DNA from 3 places in the Marinomonas algicola genome. Region 3 is predicted to be linked to each of the others. Evidence: predicted binding sites of a transcription regulator. Region 3 holds the regulator's gene; each other region holds the start of a gene.
The links. Region 3 encodes sigma-54, which starts transcription at its own class of promoters, with help from an activator protein. Its sites were predicted from a motif close to TGGCACNNNNNTTGCTNT; they were not measured.
Positions count from the first base shown of each region.

Region 1: amt (ammonium transporter) is a predicted target of sigma-54. The motif match lies at 3,395-3,412, and genes of this name have one in related genera.
Region 2: hmpA (NO-inducible flavohemoprotein) is a predicted target of sigma-54. The motif match lies at 1,791-1,808, and genes of this name have one in related genera.

Region 1 is NZ_CP061941.1:4,178,079-4,183,711, reverse strand. Features, by position in the region: gene IEZ33_RS19210 (GntR family transcriptional regulator) at 1-51, opposite strand, end outside; gene amt (ammonium transporter) at 206-3,262, opposite strand; gene IEZ33_RS19200 (TRAP transporter substrate-binding protein) at 3,788-4,861, shown strand; gene IEZ33_RS19195 (LysR family transcriptional regulator) at 4,948-5,633, opposite strand, start outside.
Region 2 is NZ_CP061941.1:30,074-35,706, reverse strand. Features, by position in the region: gene norR (nitric oxide reductase transcriptional regulator NorR) at 26-1,612, opposite strand; gene hmpA (NO-inducible flavohemoprotein) at 1,864-3,048, shown strand; gene IEZ33_RS00140 (DMT family transporter) at 3,130-4,011, opposite strand; gene IEZ33_RS00135 (GNAT family N-acetyltransferase) at 4,081-5,235, opposite strand; gene aroE (shikimate dehydrogenase) at 5,280-5,633, opposite strand, start outside.
Region 3 is NZ_CP061941.1:1,667,008-1,672,640, reverse strand. Features, by position in the region: gene IEZ33_RS07540 (calcium/sodium antiporter) at 150-1,112, shown strand; gene lptC (LPS export ABC transporter periplasmic protein LptC) at 1,147-1,707, shown strand; gene lptA (lipopolysaccharide transport periplasmic protein LptA) at 1,682-2,197, shown strand; gene lptB (LPS export ABC transporter ATP-binding protein) at 2,197-2,922, shown strand; gene IEZ33_RS07520 (RNA polymerase factor sigma-54) at 2,997-4,466, shown strand; gene IEZ33_RS07515 (PTS sugar transporter subunit IIA) at 4,484-4,939, shown strand; gene IEZ33_RS07510 (HPr family phosphocarrier protein) at 4,942-5,211, shown strand; gene mgtE (magnesium transporter) at 5,236-5,633, shown strand, end outside.

The sequences.
Region 1 (5,633 bases), 1.8 Mb from region 3:
TTGTTCATAAAGAGGTTTGAATTGTGGTGAGGGTCGGTTTTCTTGAGTCATGGAACGCCTTATCGGAAATAGATATAACCTATTGTTATTGTTTCAGAATACACAGTAACAATTCCGCAATTTTATGCAATTCCTTATTTTATAAAAAAGCATTTTCCCGAGTACTTTATGATGGAACGCATTGTTTTGGCCTACAAAACCCCTTTTAAACTGGCGCTTTAGTGGGGCTCAGTAATTTGGTTATGGCCAGGCTGTCCATCGGCTTGTAAAAAAAGTAGCCCTGAAATATTTGGCATCCCAAAGACTTCAACGTAGTAACTTGTTCTGCTGTCTCAACGCCTTCTGCGACCGCTATTAACTCTAAATTTCTCGCCAAATGCAAAATAGTACCGCAAATTTTGGCATCCTCAGCATGACTTGAGCACTCATCAACGAAAGAATGATCAATCTTCAATACATCCAGAGGCAGGCGTTTTAAATAACTCAGAGAAGAATAGCCAGTCCCAAAATCGTCGACAGAGATTTGAATGTTCAATGATTTTAAATCAGCCATGGACGCAATGCAGCGCTCAATATCCTTTAATAGAACGCCTTCGGTAATTTCAATCTCCAAGAAATGGCCTTCAATATTATAAAACTCTAATCTTTCAGCAATGTAGGGTACTAAAGAGTCTGAAACTAAATGGCGGCCTGATATGTTTACCGCAACAGGCACGATCTCGACACCTTGAGTACGCCATTCAACTAACTGCTTTAAGGCTTGGTTGATAACCCATTCGTCAACTTTAATAATAAGACTGGTTTCTTCTGCAATGGGAATAAATTCGGCCGGCAGAATTGGGCCCTTTGTTGGATGTTCCCAACGAACTAGAGCTTCTAACCCCAGAATATAGTCCTTACTCATAAACACTTTTGGCTGAAACACCAAAGAAAATTGATCTAAAACCAGCGCTTCTTTTATTTCTTTGTCGATTTCGAATTTTATATTAACGGTGTTGGCCATGTCTGGTGTGAAGAATTGGGCATTATCACGGCCTTTTTCTTTGGCGTAGTACATCGCTATGTCGGCTTGTTGTATTAACTTTTCCGCATCCATCTTTTGATTATGAGAAAAGGTAACGCCTATGCTGGTAGGAATAGTTAACAGTTGCCCATTCAACTTTACTGGATTTCTCATGCTGTCCAATATTTGTTGAGCGCGTTGTTTTAAATGGTGCTCCGTGACCTGATCCGTCATCATAAAGACAAACTCATCTCCTCCCCAACGAGAGATGACATCAGATTCATTGGAAACCGATCTCAGCCGATTGGCGACTTCACATAATAATTCATCGCCCGCTTTATGGCCTAAGGTATCGTTGATGATTTTGAAATTGTCCAAATCTAAGAAAAGGAGTCCAACGGCGCTTTTGGGGGTCGAATCAGATGGGAATGTCCGCACCAATTTGTCCATTAAATAGGTTCGATTGTAGAGGTGAGTAAGAGGGTCTCTATAGGCTAAAAATTTTAGTCTTTCCTGAAGTTTAAGGTGTCGAGACATGTCTCTTATATGCAAGGTGTATTCGTTCTTTAAAGATGAGTCGTAATTGGCTTTGGTAATGGCAATTTCGGCTGGGAAGTGGTGGTTAGGGTCTCTTTTTAAATGGAAAGGATTGCGTCGATTTAGAATTAATCCTGATGATGTGGAAAACCCGGAATTGAGACTCGCCAATATAGTTGGCCTATCCTCCTCTAAAATAAAAAGCTCAATGAAGCTTTTACCTTCAACCTGCTTTTTTAGACAGCCGAAAGTGCGTTCCGCTGCGGGGTTAAATTCAATAATGGTGCCGTAATGATTAATCGAGACGATGGAATCCATGGATGAATTTAAAATAGCCGATTTACGCATTTCACTTTCTTGAAAGCGAGCTAGAGCCTCGTCTCGCTGATTGATTTCGGTACTGACTCTATGCAGAACCTGATTGTATTTACGAGCAATTTGACCGACTTCAGTAAAAGGCTCTTCTGGTACAGGATGAGAGAAATCAGCATTATTTTGCTGGTGTTGCATGGAAGTGAGTAGATTAAAAAGCTCAGTGGAGGCGCGATGCTCGGCTACGTTTAAGCCTTGTTCCTCTTGCTCTTTCGTTGCTCTTAATGGCATCAAACGATTTAATAGTGAGACGGCAATGTAGCCGATAGAAAAACAATATACGCCAATCGAAATAATACCTACTACTTGGATGCCAAGCTGCTCAAAAAAGGTAAGTCCGTTATTAATTTTTTCCGCTTGACCAAAGAGAGCGACACATAATGTGCCCCAAATACCGGCGAAGAGGTGCACAGGCACAACGTCTAACGCATCATCGAGACGCCACTTTTCCATAAACATACTGCCGTAGTACATAATCACTCCTGACACCGCACCAATAATAACGGATGCACCAGGGGATACGACATGGCAGGAGGCTGTAATACCCACTAAACCCGCAATCGCCCCGTTCATTATAAAGCCGACGTTGACATAACCTTCTTTGAAATAATGTAGACCTGCCGCAATAAGTCCTCCCCAAGCGGCTGAAACAAAGGTGTTTAGAATGATCATTGGCACATCATTATTGAGCTCTAATGTGCTGCCACCATTGAAGCCAAACCAACCGAACCATATTAATAACGCGCCCAATGCTGAGAGTGGTAAATTGTTACCAGGAGGTAAGCGGATACCTTGTTCAAAACGCCCTAACCTTGGGCCTATGATGATGACGCATACTAACGCGACCCAGCCGCCAACAGAATGCACCACGGTAGAGCCAGCAAAATCAATAAAGCCAAGGGACTCAAGCCAACCGGATGTACTTTGCTGATCGTAGACACTAGACCATGCCCAATGCCCTACGATAGGGTAAATAATAGAGCTTAAAATAACAGTAATGGCGATATAACCAAGAAAGGTCATGCGCTCTGCCACCGCTCCGGAGGTGAGTGTGGCGGCGGTGCCACAGAACATCATTTGGAATAGGAAGAAACTCATTTCCCAGGCCGAGTGCGTGTCATTAAAGAAGAAATCACTCTGACCAAAAAGCCCCCAAACCGACTCCCCGAACATAATGCCGAAGCCAAAGCACCAAAAAATAGTGGTGGAAATGATAAAGTCAGAAATGTTTTTAGCCGCGACATTGATACTGTTTTTACTACGAATGAGCCCACTTTCTAAGCATAAAAATCCAGCTTGCATCATAAACACAAGTGCGGATGTAATCAGTAACCAATAAAAGTCAGCCATAAGCTCCTCAAGGTAGAAGGCGCACCAAAAAGGACGCGCATTAAAAACACTGTGCTCAATAATTGTGCGATGTTGTGAAAAGTGTCGCGGCCTACCCAGTAAGTGGAGCGCAAACTCGATAGTTGTGTTTGTGATTCAATTGTTGTGCCAATTTGACCATACAGAAAAAGTGCTGATTTTTTTTGTAAAAAGGCTAAGTAAAAACGTAAGTTATAGACTATAAATAGATCAAATTCTTATGATTAGATGCGTTTATTGTTACAGATAAAGGCTTTTTATAGGCAGGTTTGATAAAAAAGCGCATCGTATGTGATACCGCTATTGTATAAAAAAATGAAAAAAACATGGCACTTTGGTTGTGTTATAGGTCTTATGTAAGATATAAAATACAACTTAATGATCATGCAATGATGAAAACAGGCATGATATGGATACGAGAAGAATAATTTAATGTCCTTATACCGTCTTCTATCGTCTGTATAAGTATTCATTAGTGCCACAAAATAATAACGGAGCTGCATAATAATGAAAAAAAATAATCTCTTGAAAACCACGCTGACCACGTTAGCACCTACTTTACTCGCTGCAGGCATTGCGACCGCTTCTTTGCCATTGATGGCGGCTGACTTTAATATCAATGTTGTCCATTTATCTAATACAAGTGATGAAGATTATGATGGTGCTTTGGTTTTAAAGGATTATGTTGAAGCTCAATCAAATGGCCGTATTGCGGTTACTATTTATTCTGGTGGCCAGTTATGTGGTAACGGAACAGAATGTATCGAAGCGTTACAGGCCAATCTAATACAAGTGTTTAATACCACAACTGGTGGTCTTTCTAGTGTCTTTCCCGAAATTCAAGCACTTGATATCCCTTATATGTTTCCCAACGATCGAGTGGCGGAGTGTGCCTTAGACAGTGAATTGCTAGCAGGCTCTATTCGTAAAGAGCTGCTCGATCGTACGGGTTCTATGCGCCTGATGACCATTGGTAATACGGGCGGGTGGCGTAATTTCGCAACAACAGATCGTCAAATCAAAACACCGGCCGATGTGAAAGGCGCCAAAATTCGTACGATTAATTCACCCATTCAAATGGAGTTAGTGCGTGCAATGGGTGGTAACCCAACGGCCGTGCCATGGCCAGAAGTGTATACCTCATTAGCAACTGGCTTAGTGGCTGGTACAAAGAATGGTATTACTGACATCATGGGAATGAAGTTTAATGAACACATTAAATACATGACATTGGATGGCCATGCTTATATGGGTTCCATGTGGTGGATGAATAATGATGCCTTTAGCGAAATGCCAGAAGATCTACAGCGCATTATGTCGGATGGTTTTGATTCGTTAAGAATGGTCACGACAGTGATGCCGAAACGTCGCCAAATTGAAGCATACAATGCCTTTAAAGAAGGTGGTGGTACCATTTACGCCCCAACAGCAGAAGAGAAGAAAATGTTCCAAGAAGCCGCATTACCTGTGCGTGATTGGTTTAAAAATGAATACGGTGCTAAATGGGTAGACATTACTCAGAATGCGGTTGATGCTTGTGAAACGTCATTAAATGAAAGGTTCATGGCCGCTAAATCGTAAGCTTGATTTCATCAAGAGTAGTGGTGAAATGACTTTTGTATCAAATACCGATCTATTGTCTCAGTAGATCGGTATTTTTTTATAGATTAATTCGTTGTTTCTTTTATTTGCCTTAGCATGTGTTCCATAAAACGCATCATGAGCGGTGTCTCCCGCTCAGCTTTCCAAACCATATAAATTTCAAGCTTAGGTAAGTCACCTTCAATAGGGCGGTAAACCAAGCCTTCGCGCTGATCGTATTTGGTCGATTCAGGCACAATGGCAATACCGACCCCAGCCGCGACCAAGGTGCGCGTGGTTTGTGTGACTTTAGCGATTTGCACGATATTAGGCTGTACATTCGCTGCATGTAGGCTGTTCATGGTCTGATCATAAAGTGATGGGTGAGAGGCTCTGGCAAACATGACAAAAGATTCTTCTTTTAAATCAGAGAGAGAGACGCGACTTTTGCGAGCAAGGGTATGATGTTCGGGTAAAGCCAGTAAATTGTCTTGATGCTCGTAATGAGACTGTTTAAAAAGTGACACATCGACACTGGGATTCAAGAAGACAAAGGCTAAGTCTATCTTATCTAAACTGAGAGCCTGTAGTGCATCCACTGTACTCATACTTTCTAAATTGAGTGTGGCTTTGCTGTATTTTTTTTTAAACTCTCCTATGGACTTTGAAAAGTGCGGCGTGCCCGTTGCCCAAATAAACCCAATAGATAAATTGCCCTCTTCGCCTTTAGCGACGGCTTTTACTTGGTCTTGCGTGTTTTGCCACATCTGTA
Region 2 (5,633 bases), 1.6 Mb from region 3:
ACTTTTATCAACCGTTCTTATGATATCAATCTCTTTTAATTTGCCTGACCACAGTAATACCTAAACGCTTACTTAAGCGTATTAAGTTCGCTCTATCCATAGACAATAATTTAGCGGCAACAGACCAATTCCCAGTCGCATGCTCCCACGCTTGCAATATCATGGAGCGTTGAAATTGATCGGTGGCATCTTTTAACGATGTTGAAAAGTCTGATGTTTGACTCACTTGATTTTTAGATGATCGTTCGAGAGACAACAAACTCGTCTCTTCTGAAGAAAATAAATAATTCACATCCGCCACACAGATACGGGGAATAGAATGACGTGTATTCGCCTTAGCATGCAATGCGGCACGAATAATCACATGTTCTAATTCTCGTACGTTTCCAGGCCAATGGTAATGGCTAAGCAGCTCCAACGCTTGTGAGTCAATGATCAACTGGGACAACCCCAACTTTCGCCGTGTCTGTTCCGCAAAATACCCAGCTAATAATGGCACATCACCAGAACGCTCTCTCAGTGCCGGTACTTTAATAGGGAATACGCTTAACCTATGATAAAGATCCACTCGAAAACGCTTTGCCTTTACCTCTTCCGCTAACACTCGATTTGTCGCCGCAAGAATTCTCACATCAACATATTCAATAGCGTCTTGTCCTACAGGTTGAATTTCATGACTTTGTAATACCCGTAACAATTTACCTTGTGCCGCTAAAGGTAACTCTCCGATCTCATCCAGAAATAAAGTCCCACCATTTGCTAAGCTAAATTTTCCTGCTCGAGTACGATCGGCCCCCGTAAAGGCACCTTTTACATGGCCAAAAAGCTCACTTTCCACTAAATTCTCAGGTAGAGCCGCGCAGTTTACATACACTAAAGGGCCTTCTGAACGGCTCGAACAATGATGTAAAGTTCGGGCCACCAGCTCTTTGCCAACGCCTGTTTCCCCTTCAATTAAGGTAGCAAAATCAGAGGGCGCTACGACTTCGAGTTCGTGCTTTAATTTACACATTGCAGGACTGTTGCCAATAATTTCACCCCCGTCCTTTACTAAGGCTTCAGTGGTTAACTCCAGAACCACTTTCTTCACATGTTGAGATTGGGTTTCAAGTGTTTGCAGCAACATTGAGGTGTTTAATGTCGCGGCCGACATGGCGGAAATGATATCAAGTGTTCTTTGAGGGATATCATCAAATACATTCGGTTCCATACTATCTAACGTCAATACGCCAATTACTTCATTGTCCACAAGTAATGGCAGCCCCATACAAGCATGGATAGGTAGATTCCCTTCGTGAAGCAATAACATGCCATCGTATGGGTCAGGTAAAGGCGAATGTTTTTCAAACACGATCGGAATTTTAGAGCGGCATATTTCTAAAAAACGAGGGTGGGAGTCAATATCAAAACGTCGACCAAGCGTATCTTTTAAAAGTCCGTGTTGTGCCAAAGGAACAAGAATTCGACCCTGTTGACGTAAGAGTACCACCGCATCACAAGAGATGGTTTGACGAATCACTGTCAATAATCGATCGAACCTATCGATCCCTGTAACACTGTTTGTTAAATCAATCGCAAGATCAATCAACGCATTAGAAGATATGGCTGCCATAACGTACTCTCTTTCGAATTGGCACTAAGGTCAGTATTAACCTTTAACGGCCACGCTTAAATACTAAAACAGTTTGACCTAAATAGGTCATTTTAACCTATAAATATTATAGGTCATTTTGACATGAATCATTTTTAAATTCTGTTAGCATTATTGTTTTATAAAGGTTTTTACTTCTTGGCATAGGCAATGCAATACAGCAAATAGGTTTACTAAAAATGCTTTTTTAATTTTATCGTCGAGGAACAACCATGCTTACAGAAAGCCAGATTGCTACCGTAAAAAGTACTATTCCTTTATTAGAAGATGTTGGTAATTCCCTTACCCAACATTTCTATCAGCGTATGTTCAAGCATAACCCAGAGTTAAAACATATTTTTAATATGAGTAACCAGCATTCTGGAGCCCAATCATTGGCCTTGTTTAATGCAATTGCCGCCTATGCAAAGCACATAGATAACTTGCCAGTACTGACGCAAGCCGTCGAAAAAATTGCCCAAAAACACACAAGCCTTTCTATTCAAGCTGATCACTATGCCATCGTTGGCCACCATTTGATTGAAACCTTACGTGAACTTGCTCAAGATGCTTTTACCTCTGAAATAGAAGACGCTTGGACCGCCGCTTACGGGCAATTAGCCGATGTTTTTATCCAGCGAGAAGGCGCTCTTTATCAAGCAAGAGCAGAGGCGGAAGGAGGTTGGAAAGGCGCTAGAAAATTCCGCTTAATAGAAAAACGTATTGAGTCCGAACTGGTGAAAAGCTTAATCTTTGAACCTCTCGATCAACAAGCGGTTATTGGCTTTTTACCAGGTCAATACCTCGGTATAAAAGTACAACCAAAAAACTCAGAATATGAGCAAATACGCCAATACTCTTTATCTGATACGGCGAATGGTGAAACCTATAGAATTTCAGTAAAACGAGAAGTAATGGGAGTGCCTGGGCTAGTGTCCAATTACTTACATGATGGCTTACGGTTAAATGAAGAGGTTGAACTCTTTGCCCCTGCAGGCGATTTCTTTTTTGTTGATCGCAATCGACCTGTGGTAACCCTATCCGCTGGCGTCGGTTTAACGCCTATGATTTCTATTTTGGAAAGCCTGGCTCAAACAGGCTATCAGCGACCTGTCATGCATCTGCACGCTTGTGAGAATCGCCAGCAGCACTCTTTCAAGAAGCGAGTCTTACAGCTAACGCAAGCGCTTAATTTAACTCATCATACTTGGTACAACAACGACCACAGTGAAGATCCTCTTATTCATCACGGATTAATGGACTTAAGCACGATTGAGAATTTACCTTTGGAAAACGGTGATTTCTATCTTTGTGGACCCATAGGTTTTATGAAGTTTGCAAAACAACAGCTGGAAACATTTGGCGTTAGTGATGATCGAATTCATTACGAGGTGTTTGGGCCACATCAAGATATGTAACCTCCTTTTACCGCATAATAAACTTTGGCTAGACTCGCCGATACGAGCTAGCCAAAGTCTTCCTCATTTATACTAAACGGTTTATTGCTCTGTCTTTAACGCTTTTGTAAATGAAAACCCTGTCGTTTTCATCGTACCAAGTACCACTAATACGCCACCGATAAAAGTATGAATACCTACTTTTTCATCCAAAAACACCACTCCCCAGAAGACACCAAAAATCGGAATCAGGAAGGTAACGGTAAGCAAGGAAGAGGAGCCAATATCCTCTAAAAGTTTAAAGAAAATCAGATAAGCCACGCCAGTACAAACAACGCCAAGGGCAATTACTGAAATCGATTCCACTGCATTAGGTGTCGTATTAGGTGTAAAAAAGAGAGCAATGGGTAATAGGGCAATGGTTGCCATTAACATGGAACCTTGTGCATTATTAAAGGGAGCAACAGGGCTTACTACTTGTGTATAGGTGGCCGCTACGCCATAGCATAAAGGTGCGCCCAACACGACCAATACAGCAAACCACGCTTGATTTTTTAACAAATCGGCATCAAAGCCGACAATAACCGCTACACCCAGTACCCCAAGACTTAACCCGATCACGGCATTACGAGTTAAGGGTTTACGAAAATACAAAGCTCCAATTGCCGCGCCAAATACGGGTGTTAAGGCGTTAATAATAGACATCATAGAAGCCGTTAAATACTGTGCAGCATAACCGTAACAAAGAAAGGGCAGAGCACTGCTCATCACACCAAGGAAGGTATAATGTTTCCAGTGCTGCCTAAGGTGTAATTTTTTCTTCATCAATAAGGCAACGACGCATAAAAACAAGGCGGCGAAACCTACGCGTGATTCAATCAACCATACTGGGCCAAGTGGTGGAGCGCCAATTCTCATAAATAAAAATGACGCCCCCCAAATTGATGCCAATAGTAATAAATACATTGCACTTTTAACGCCCATATCACACCTTAAGATAACGTTGTTTGTAAAGAAGATACTCTTTGAATTGGAGAGTGAATAATACGCTCATTAAGCGGTTTTAAAAGGTAACAGATTGGTTGTTTCTTGATGATACAGAACAACAGATTGCGCTTCTTCTTTACAAAAAGCCTCGATTGCCTCTCGGAAGCCTTCATTATCTATGTAATGCAAACTATGAGAATAAACAGGTTCAAAACCACGAGCAATTTTATGCTCACCTTGAGTGCCTGGATCAAAGTGCTGCAGGCCTTTTTCGAGACAAAATTCAATGCCTTGGTAATAACAAGCTTCAAAGTGCAAACAATCAAACTCTTGCAGACAACCCCAATAGCGACCATACAATGACTGATCGTCAAAGAAACACCAAGAAGCCGCCACGGCCTGATCATCATGATACGCCAGCACCAGTACAACCTGTTCACCCATAGTTTGCACTAACTGCTGGAAAAACTCGCGTGTTAAATACCCATACTGTCCACGTTTAGCGTAAGTCGATTGATAACACAGATAAAAAAAAGAAAGGTCATCTTCCGTCAATTCCACGCCCAGTTTGCGCTGTAAACGGATTCCCTGTTGAACCACCTTTTGACGTTCTTTACGAGCACTTTTGCGTTTACGACTCGAAAAATGCTCCAGATAATGCTCCATATCTCTATAATCACGATTAAACCAATGAAATTGGCAAGACACTCTCGACAAAATTGGATCATCAACAAACGCCTGTTTCACGTGAGACTTGGTAAACAAAAGATGCCAGCTGGACATCGTTTGTTGTTGTGTTCTTTGTGTTAATAAATCGCCAACGGTCGCGTATAAGCCTAAAAGTTCCATTGAATTACCCTGAGGATCCAACGCTGTAAAAATACGTGGGCCCGTTACAGGAGAAAAGGGGACAGCCCATATTCGTTTCGGAAAATAGGGATAACCATAGCGCTGGTAAGCATCAGCCCATGACCAATCAAAAACAAATTCACCCTGAGAATGCGTTTTCAAATAAGTAGGCACTATAGCAACAGGGGTATCATCGTCTTCCATCAACAAGATGTACTCTGGATACCAACCGGTCTCACCTCCGACACTGCCACTGTCTTCAAGTGCAGCATGGAACGCATATTGAGCAAAAGGATACTTTGTCTCACCGATCGCTTGTTGCCAGCGTACTTTACCTATTTGTTGAACTTGATTGAACCATTGGGCCTTCATTTCAATACCTTACTTTGCATCAACAAATGACATTAACAATGACGTTACTCAAGGTCGGCACGCATCTTATTAATAAGGGAATCCGTATCAGGTCGCTTCATACGCCACAAGAAAAACGCTTCAGCGGCCTGCTCAACCAACATACCTAAACCATCGGAACCTTTGGCTCCCAATTCATAAGCCCATTTAAGAAACACCGTTGGCTCTTTTGCATACATCATGTCATAGCACCAAGTGTCTGAGTGGATAACCGACTCAGGCAGCGGAGGTAAGTCACCACTTAAACTGGCTGATGTCCCATTAATAATGACATCAAATTCCCCAGTAACCTGATCAAACTCACTGGCTATAACTGAGATGGCTTCTTGACTGAAATGCTCTGCGAGAACCTGCGCCTT
Region 3 (5,633 bases):
CTCAGTATTGCGATACTACCATCGTCATAAGTTAAAGAGAATGCAAATAGAAAGGATTTATCTCGACATAAACATCGGTTAAGTCTTGAATTTACTTCATAAACTTCATTAAATAACACTCCTTACGAAAACTGAGAGTTAAACACTAAATGCTACTTTTTATTGCCGCACTAATCTCTGGCTTAATAATACTGGTTATAAGTTCAGACAAGTTCATTGAACATTCAGCTCTAGTGGCTGAAAAACTTAACATTAGCCCTATCATCATTGGCCTAACTCTTATCGCATTAGGAACATCCGCACCTGAAATGGTGGTTTCAGCAATCGCCTCACTTGATGGTGCCCCAGAAATAGCAATAGGCAATGTACTAGGCTCTAATATCGCCAATATTGCTTTAGTTTTTGGCTCAACACTTTTTATAAGCGCCATTTCAATTAAACAAGGGCTATCTACCAAAGAGGTGCCCTTGTTAATGTTCATCACCTTACTGGTTGGCGCTCTACTTTACGATCTACACCTAAGCATTTCAGATGGTGTCATTTTAGTTATCGCTTTTATTGTCGTGCTAACCTTATTGCTACGTGGCAGTAAAAACTTAGAAGAAGAGCTGAGCGAAGAATTACCAGACGCCGAGACAGCAAGTCTAGGAAAATCTCTTCTGATCGCTATTCTTGGCTTGATTGCTTTAATCGGCAGCTCAAAACTGCTTGTTTGGGGTGCCATTGGTATCGCTCAATTTTTTGGTGTCAGCGAACTGCTGATTGGACTGACTATTGTGGCAATAGGTACCAGCCTACCTGAGTTAGCGGCCTCAATAACGAGCGTAAAGAAAGGCCATCATGACATGGCTATTGGTAATATTTTAGGGTCGAATCTTTTTAATTTAGCCACAGTACTTCCCTTACCTGCATTACTGGCCCCAAGCTTCATTGAAAGCAATGTTTTTTACCGTGATTACGTATGGGTTCTTGGTTTGACGATGCTATTTTGTTTGTTAATCGTATTTTTTAATTCTAAAAAACGAACGGCAATCCCAAAATGGGTTGGTGCTCCTCTAATAATTGGCTACCTAGTGTATTTATTCACCCTTTATCAATCGAGCACTATCTAAGTAACGTGAATCAATTGAAAAACAAGGTAACAAAATGAAAAAATGGCAACTCTTACCACTGTTATTAGGTGGACTATTGCTATTCTTCTTGGCATTTTATATGGGTCTGACCCCAAAACAATCTTTAATTGAAGCCGAAGCACTTGATAGTGCACCAGACTATTTTATTACGGATTTTAAAATAGTGGCATTTGACATAAGTGGTAACAAGGTCGAAACATTAAGCGCCAAAGAACTCAAGCACTACAACGAAGCAAATGAGTCTTATCTTCAACAGCCAAATATGTCAGAATCACAACAAGGTGGCAGTTGGGTCGCAAAAAGCGATTCAGGACTGATTAACGACTCCACAAAAGAGATTAATTTATACGGCCGTAGTGAGATAGTTCACACCAGCAAATCTGGTAACACCGTTCATTTAAGCGCGGATAAAATACTTTACAGCGAAACCAAGCAAGAAATTTTTGCTACTGGTAATGCCTCATTATTGTCTGAATCAGGCAAAACCCAAGCCACTGATATTGGCGTAAATATAAATGACGAAACTGTTGCATTTAGCGGAGAAGTAAATGGTCAATATAAAACAGCTAAATAAAAGATTGATAGCGCTCGCCATCCTGACTTCTAGCACGCTAAGTTACGCGTTGGATAATGACTTGCAAAGCCCCTTAAACATTGCGGCTGACAAGGCCTATTTTGACCAGGGCTCTGGGATAGCGATTTACGAAGGTAATGTCACTGTTAAGCAAGGCTCCATTTTCATTCAAGCCGATTACCTAAAAGTTACAAGCTCAACAGACACCAACCAGTTTCGCCAACTGGATGCAACGGGATCACCTGCAAAATTCAGCCAACAAATCGATGAAGATGGGAATCATATAATTAGCCATGGAGATAAAATTCGTTATCAAACAACCGACGCTACGCTTGAATTAAGTGGACAAAGCTACGTAAAGCTTAAAGGTGACGAAATCAATGCTGACTTCATTCAATACATGATAGATAAAGGCACCTTCACAGCTCGAAGGGATGATTCAGGTCGAGTAAATATGACTTTATTACCGCAAACACAAGAAGGTAAATAATGGCATTACTGGAAGCTAAAAACTTAGCGAAAAGCTATAAAAAAAGACCTGTCGTAATTGACGTATCTCTTTCTGTCGAGTCCGGTGAAGCCGTTGGTCTTCTGGGTCCTAATGGAGCAGGTAAAACCACTTGTTTTTATATGATAGTAGGCATGGTTAAAAATGATAACGGTGAAATATATATTGATGGAGAACCTGTAACGACATTGGCCATGCACTCTAGAGCTCAAAAAGGCATTGGCTACCTTCCGCAGGAAGCGTCTATATTTCGAAAAATGTCTGTTGAGAACAATATCCTTGCCATTTTAGAAACCAGAAAAGACCTAACAGACACACAGCGTAAAGAAGAACTTGAAAAACTTCTCGAAGAATTTCATATTACTCATATTAGAAAGAATTTAGGCATGGCTCTTTCTGGAGGCGAGCGACGACGAGCAGAAATAGCCAGAGCCCTAGCAACCAACCCTAAATTTATATTATTAGACGAACCTTTTGCAGGTGTTGACCCTATCTCTGTTGGCGATATAAAACAAATCATTAGGCAATTACAAGAAAGCGGCATTGGGGTTCTTATTACAGACCATAATGTAAGGGAAACCCTTGATATTTGCGACAAAGCTTACATTGTCGGAAACGGCCATATCATCGCTTCGGGCGATGCTGAGACCATTATCAACAATGAACAAGTAAAAAAGGTTTATTTAGGTGAGAACTTCCGCCTTTAATCTTTTAATTTCCCAATAAAAGGGAGTACTATGCATAACTCGTTCCAACATAATCAAACAAAAAGCGTTTCTCTATGAAGCAGTCTCTACAGTTGAAAATGGGTCAGCAACTGACCATGACCCCGCAGCTACAACAAGCTATTCGCTTATTGCAGCTTTCTACAATAGATTTACAACAAGAAATACATGAATTTCTTGAGTCAAACCCCCTATTAGAAATTGACGATGAACAAAGCTCATCTGAGACAACGGCAAACGAATCTGAACAAAAAAAGCAAGAGGAGCCAGAAACTCAGCCAAGTGAAGAAGCCACAATTGAATCTGAATGGACGGATAGTATTCCAGAAGAGCTCTCTATTGATAGCTCATGGGAAGACACCTTTCAAAGCTCCGCGGCCGTGTCTGAATCCCAAGGTTTCGAAGGGGATTTTGATTTTGAAAGTCGCAATTCCGCTTCTGAGAGCATTCAGGATCACTTAATATGGCAACTTAACCTGACTACGATGTCAGACAGAGATATTGAAATTGCCTATTCTTTTATTGAAAGCGTTCAACCAGATGGTTACCTAGGTGCCTCACTGCATGAAATATGGGATTCTCTTCAGGGAACCATTGAAGATTTAGAAGAAGACGAAGTTGTTGCTGTTCAACATAGACTACAACGCTTTGACCCTGTGGGGGTATGTTCCGTTGATTTGCGAGAATGCTTGCTGGTTCAACTTGAAGCCTATTCAACACACCCTTTGTATAAAAATACAAAAACGGTAGTTGATCACTATCTAAACCTCTTAGGTAACCGAGATTTTTCCCAGCTTTGTAGACGCGCGAAACTAAAAGAAGATACATTAAAAGACGTTATTCATTTAATACAGCAGCTCAACCCAAGGCCAGGCAGTTTAATTGATGCAGATGACACAGATTATGTTATACCAGATGTCTCAGTTAAGAAGAAAAATGGTGAATGGCAGGTTGAGTTAAACAACGACGCTCTACCGCCAGTAAAAATCAACAAAACCTATTCAACAATGGCAAATACTCTGAAGAATACTGAGGACGCAACATACATAAAAAACTCACTTCAAGAAGCCAAGTGGTTTATAAAGAGTTTACAAAGCCGCAATGAAACACTACTAAAAGTGGCTAGCTGTATTGTTGAAAAACAGATAGACTTTTTCGAGCAAGGCGAGGAAGCAATGAAGCCGATGGTATTGCATGATGTTGCCGAAGAAGTGGGCATGCACGAATCCACTATTTCCCGCGTGACCACGCAAAAATACATGCATACACCGAAAGGAATATTCGAATTAAAATATTTTTTCTCAAGCCATGTAAATACGGCTTCAGGCGGAGAATGCTCTTCCACAGCAATCCGCGCTATGATAAAAAAACTTGTTGCCGAAGAACCTGCTAAGAAACCATTAAGTGACAATAAATTAGCCACCATTCTAGAAGAACAAGGGATTAATGTAGCAAGGAGAACGGTTGCAAAATACAGAGAAGCAATGAACATTCCTCCTTCAAACGAAAGAAAACGATTAGTTTAATACTGGATAAAAGACTCATGTCACTTATTACTATGTTAAAACCAGAATTGACTCTGGCAAAACAGAAGATTATCAGCAAAAAAAGAGTACTGGAAAATATAGCAAGTGCGGTATCAAACAGATTACATTGTGACGAAAATGCAATCTACGCGGGACTATTAGCCAGAGAAAAACTTGGTAGTACGGGAATCGGGGAAGGCATCGCTATCCCGCATTGTCGATTAGAGTCGGCTAATCATGCTGCAATATTAGTTATGTCGTTAGAAAGCTCTATTGATTTTGACTCTATAGACAGAAAACCTATAGATTTGATTTTTGCACTCATTGTACCGCCAAGTGAATGCGACGCCCATCTCTCGACACTTGCTCAAATTGCACAATTAGCACAGTCACCCAATGGGTTAAACGCTTTAAGAGAAGCGCAAACTAATGAATCACTATTTGCAGCATTTGAAAAACTGCTACAAGGATAAACATGCAAGAACAATCTATTACTATAATTAACAAGTTAGGACTGCATGCACGAGCGGCAGGTAAACTGGTGGAAACCACATCTAAATTCAGCTGTGATATCACCATTGAAAAGGATGGTCGTAACGTAGATGGCAAAAGCATTATGGCCATGATGATGTTAGCGGCAGGTAAAGGTACTGAAATCACTATCAAAGCAAATGGTGAAGATGAAGAGCTTGCATTAACAGCCATTATTGAGCTTATTAATAACCGCTTTGGTGAGGGTGAATAGACCTTCAATTTAAGAAAAGTCATTATGTCAGAGCAAGCGACGCTAACACATCTAAAAGCCGTAACAGCCTCACTTGAGGCTGGCACCACTTCCCAAATACGCTATTTATTAAATGGCGCGTTACCGGCTCAAGACGTCGCTCGCTTATTAGAGTCATCCCCCCCTAAAGAGAGACAACTTCTTTGGGACCTAATTGATAGCAAAAACGAAGGTGAAATCCTTCAATATTTAACTGAAGACATTAGTATTCCTTTCCTTAAAAAAATGGATACTAAACAACTCTTAGCTGTGTCAGAGCAATTCGAGACCGATGACCTCGCTGACATGCTACAACACTTACCAGAAAAAATTGTTAAAGAAGTGCTGGCCTCCATGTCAGCACAGAATAGATTACGAGTTGAAGCCCTACTAAGCTACCCAGA